One region of the Pseudalkalibacillus berkeleyi genome, then DNA from elsewhere that is predicted to be linked to it. Evidence: a T-box and tRNA genes for the amino acid it is inferred to sense, from the RefSeq annotation. Region 1 holds a T-box; the other holds one or more tRNA genes.
The links. The T-box of region 1 lies ahead of ileS (isoleucine--tRNA ligase). A T-box ahead of a tRNA ligase gene usually reads a tRNA of that ligase, here a tRNA-Ile.

Region 1 (2,466 bases):
AACCAGGTGCCTCGTCAGTCATAACACCTTTTCCATCTACTGGACAAAGAATTCCAAGATTATATCTTTTTCCAACTTTAAAGTCATCTTCACCATGACCAGGAGCTGTATGCACACAACCTGTCCCAGATTCTGTTGTTACGTGATCACTTAAAACGACAAGTGAATCACGGTCATACAATGGGTTTGTTGTGACAACATGTTCAAGCTCTGCACCTTTCATTTTCTTCAACACTTTTGTGTTTTCCCATTCAAGTGAAGTCGTTAAATGTTCAAGTAAATCTTCAACGACTACAAACTTACGGCCATCCGCCTCAACAACAACATAAGTGTATACAGGATGTACAGAAATACCCAGGTTTGCAGGGAGCGTCCAAGGTGTCGTCGTCCAAATGACAACCGAAACATCTTGTTCCAACACACCTTTACCATCTTTCACAGGAAATGCAACATAAATGGACGGTGAGCGCTTATCTTGGTACTCGATTTCCGCTTCAGCAAATGCAGACTCAGAAGATGGTGACCAGTATACTGGCTTTTTCCCTTTATAGATCAGACCTCGATTTGCCATTTCACCGAACACCTTGATCTGTTCTGCCTCATATACCTTGTTCAATGTAATATATGGATTGTCCCAATCTCCACGTACTCCGAGACGCTTAAATTGTTCTTTTTGTAGTTTAACTTGTTCTAGCGCATACTCTGCACACATTTTACGAAATTCAGCAATACTATGTTCTTTACGGTTGACTTTTTTCTTCTTCGCTAACGCTGTTTCAATCGGCAAACCGTGTGTATCCCAACCTGGGATGTACGGTGCATTGAAACCGTTCATCGATTTGTAACGGACGATGATATCTTTGAGAATCTTGTTTTCTGCGTGACCTAGGTGAATATCTCCGTTTGCATATGGAGGTCCATCATGCAAGATGAATTTAGGTAGATCCTTGTTCTTTTCAAGTACCTTCTGATAAATTTGATCGCTTTCCCATTTCTCTTGGATATTTGGCTCCTTATTTGGAAGTCCACCCCGCATAGGAAAATCTGTTTTCGGCATTAAGAGTGTATCTTTATAATTCATTAAATTTTCCACCTTTCTCATTTTCTTTTTCAAAAAAATCGTTTTGAGCGATTGTTCAGTTTCATGCCAATATCTAATCTAATTAAGTATCCAGCTACTTCAGGTTGAAAAAGCCAGAAAAATAAAAAAACCTCCTCATCCCAATAGGGACGAGAAGGTTGCTCGCGGTACCACCCTAATAGGCATATAATCCTTATCCTAAGATTATATAACCCACTCAAGCATTCGTAACGAGAATGATTCGCTATAGCTTACTGATCGTTCAGCTTAGAACTCAAGGGTGATTTTCCGTATCAGTTCTATGTCAGGCTCACACCAACCCTAACTCGCTATGAAAGAAACTGAAACGTACTCTCCCCATCTTAGTTTACGTTTATAACTGTTTTAAAATTATATAAGATATGAGATCAGTTCGTCAAGTGACGTTCACGTTTTCTGTTTTGGACTCGTTCAGCTCATATTCTGATTCCTCATCTTCTGGAGGCATGAGGTGATCCCAGTCTTCGGTTTTCAACATCTCTAATTGAGCTTCAATCAACATCCGGAAACGAGTTCGGTAAACAGAAGATTGCTTCTTCAGTTCTTCAATATCCAACATCACTTTTCGTGATTTTGCAAGTGATTCGTTAATGATTCGATCAGCATTCTTTTCTGCTTCTTTCACAATTAGTCGAGCTTCTTTATTCGCATTTCTCTTCACTTCTTCGCCAGTTTCTTGGGCGACAACAATCGACTTGTTCAACGTCTCTTCAATATTGGTGAAGTACGCTAATTTCTCTTCCATCTTCGCTAAGTTTTCTTGCAGATCTTTCTTTTCTCGGATCACGGTCTCATAATCTTTAATCACTTGATCCAAAAATTCATTAACTTCATCCTCATCATATCCTCGAAAACCACGATTGAACTCTTTATTATGAATATCCAATGGTGTTAAAGGCATGACGCCACCCCCCGTATCGATGTCTTTACTACTTGTTTTTTTCGACATTTTACCTAACAATTCCTGCTCTTATTTCGATTTTTTTGTTCCGTATGTAATTTTCCACTTTCCTTTTTTACTTTGTCCATCCACAGTTATTAGTTTAGCACGACCTAACCCTCTGACAGAAATTTGATCGCCTTCCTGTAATAGGCTGGATGGCTGCTCAACAGTTTTCCAATTGAGCTTTACCTTTTTATTCGTAATAAAGGGTGTCACTTTTGACCTTGATAACCGAAATGCTTCTGAAAGAATGACATCTAGGCGTAAAGAAGATACTGTACTTTGTTCATTAGACCACTGATCGGTCGGTCTTATTAAATGCTCTGGTTGTAACTCCTTAATCTTCACAGTAGATTTCCCTATTGAAGTCAGGTTCAATCGGACATAGTCCGCAATTTCCTCT
Region 2 (2,466 bases), 870 kb from region 1:
TTACAATGTCAACGATTGATGAAGCATTCCACGCAATGGACGAAAATGATAAAGAGAAAGCAAGAAAAGTTGTAGATATGGAAAACAAGATCGACAAAATGGAAAGAACGCTTCGTAAGCAACACATCCTTCGCTTGAATGAAGGTAAGTGTACAGGAGCTTCTGGTATCGTATTTGTTGATATTATTAGTAACCTAGAACGTATTGGTGACCATGCAACTAATATTGCCGAGTACGTGTTAGGAGAAGAAGAGTAGAATGACTGTATTAGCTTGGGTCATAATTTCGACCTTGTTTGTGTTAGCATTTGTGGGATTGATCTATCCGATCATTCCCTCCTCTATTTTTTTAATTGCAGGCTATTTCGTCTATGGATGGATGTTTGATTTCGGACCACTGACCTGGGTGTTTTGGGTCATTCAAGGCATACTCGTCATCCTTCTTTATGTAACTGACTATGCGAGCAATTTTTATGGTGTCAAAAAAAGAGGCGGAAGCAAATATGCAATATGGGGTAGTACAATTGGGCTTTTAATTGGACCATTCATAATTCCGGTGATCGGTATATTGATTGGACCATTTGTAGGTGCGATTGTAGGTGAACTCTTACATCAAAAAGGCGATTTTAAGCAAGCAGTTAGAGTTGGTATCGGCTCATTGTTAGGCTTTATTGGTGGAACAACCGTTAAGTTGATCATCCAAGCAGGTATGGTTATATATTTCTTAATAAAAGTTTTATAAGATTATTGCAAGCAGGGACAGAACATGATATATTATTTCTTGTCCCTGTTTTTACATTTTCGGTTTTGAAAAAACAGATTGACAATACATAATTAAAGTGTTATTCTAATTCTTGTCGTTAAAATTATATTATTCCACAGTAGCTCAGTGGTAGAGCTATCGGCTGTTAACCGATCGGTCGCAGGTTCGAGTCCTGCCTGTGGAGCCATGGCGGTGTAGCTCAGCTGGCTAGAGCGTACGGTTCATACCCGTGAGGTCGGGGGTTCGATCCCCTCCGCCGCTACCATCTTAATTTTAATAACTAGTCATGGCGGTTGTGGCGAAGTGGTTAACGCACCGGATTGTGATTCCGGCATTCGTGGGTTCAATTCCCATCAGCCGCCCCATTAAAATTACAGAAAACTACATATCGTTTTGGACCCTTAGCTCAGTTGGTCAGAGCAGTCGGCTCATAACCGATTGGTCGTAGGTTCGAGTCCTACAGGGTCCACCACTAAACCAATTTAGCACGGAGGTATACCCAAGTCTGGCTGAAGGGAGCGGTCTTGAAAACCGCCAGGGGCTTAACCGCCCGCGGGGGTTCGAATCCCTCTACCTCCTCCATTTTCATTTAAGCCTTTCTCAAACTATTGAGAGAAGCAATCTAGAATAGTATTATCGACGCGGGGTGAAGCACGTAGGAATAAGCTACGTAGCATAAACATCAGCGTACAGATTGAGCTGCTACTTGGTACTCATTCTGAAATCTGGACGAGGAACATGCAGTACAATCATCCCATCATTGGGTGAACATCATCCGTAAACATTTATATCGGCGCGGGGTGGAGCAGTCTGGTAGCTCGTCGGGCTCATAACCCGAAGGTCATAGGTTCAAATCCTATCCCCGCAACCAATTTTAGTTCATTGCACTACGTCGAAATGACATCTTGCTCAATGAACATATGGAGTACCCGAAGGGGTAAAACTTACAACGTTAAATTACATAATTTGGCTCGATAGCTCAGTCGGTAGAGCAGAGGACTGAAAATCCTCGTGTCGGCGGTTCGATTCCGTCTCGAGCCACCATTATAAACTTCTTTGATATAAGAGGTTTTTTTATTTGCCTAAATTTCTTACAATCAGTATATCTTTTAACAAGAAATTAGATTCCCACCACATATCGAGCGAAAATCCTCCCAATAAGTTGTGAAAAAGGGTTAATCCCAACATATCGAGTCGAGCGAAAATCCTCCAAATAAGTTGTGAAAAAGGGCTAATCCCAACATATCGAGCGAAAATCCTCCAAATAAGTTATGAAAAGACGCTAATCCGTGCATTCTCTATTTTTGAATAAATTCTCATCTATATCACTCCTGCAGGATCATCTTTCAGTGTTTAAAAATTGAATCAGTCGGGTAAATTTGATATTGTTAATCTTAGAGGCACATAAATCGTGCTTTTGTATTACATACCTTTATAAGGAGGAGATTTAATTGGCAAAACACGAACTACCTGCACTTCCGTATGAGTTCAACGCACTTGAACCACACATTGACGAAGAAACGATGAAAATCCACCACGGTAAGCATCATAATGCATATGTAACAAAGCTTAATGGTGCACTTGAAGGGCACGCGGATTTACAAGATAAAAGCATCGAAGCGTTAGTAAGCAATTTAGATGCTGTACCTGAGAACATTCGCACAGCTGTCCGTAACAATGGTGGAGGACATGCCAATCACACAT

Region 2: it has a tRNA-Ile gene. The T-box ahead of ileS (isoleucine--tRNA ligase) is inferred to sense a tRNA for this amino acid. The anticodon was not compared.

What each region holds. Positions count from the first base shown of each region.
Region 1 is NZ_JAKIJS010000001.1:890,203-892,668, reverse strand. It holds gene ileS (isoleucine--tRNA ligase) at 1-1,081, opposite strand, end outside; T-box leader at 1,224-1,454, opposite strand; gene L2716_RS04750 (DivIVA domain-containing protein) at 1,497-2,021, opposite strand; gene L2716_RS04745 (YlmH family RNA-binding protein) at 2,091-2,466, opposite strand, start outside.
Region 2 is NZ_JAKIJS010000001.1:1,760,694-1,763,159, reverse strand. It holds gene L2716_RS09360 (Na/Pi cotransporter family protein) at 1-257, shown strand, start outside; gene L2716_RS09355 (DUF456 domain-containing protein) at 259-741, shown strand; tRNA gene L2716_RS09350 (tRNA-Asn) at 875-949, shown strand; tRNA gene L2716_RS09345 (tRNA-Met) at 951-1,027, shown strand; tRNA gene L2716_RS09340 (tRNA-His) at 1,052-1,127, shown strand; tRNA gene L2716_RS09335 (tRNA-Ile) at 1,158-1,234, shown strand; tRNA gene L2716_RS09330 (tRNA-Ser) at 1,252-1,344, shown strand; tRNA gene L2716_RS09325 (tRNA-Met) at 1,557-1,633, shown strand; tRNA gene L2716_RS09320 (tRNA-Phe) at 1,731-1,806, shown strand; gene sodA (superoxide dismutase) at 2,214-2,466, shown strand, end outside.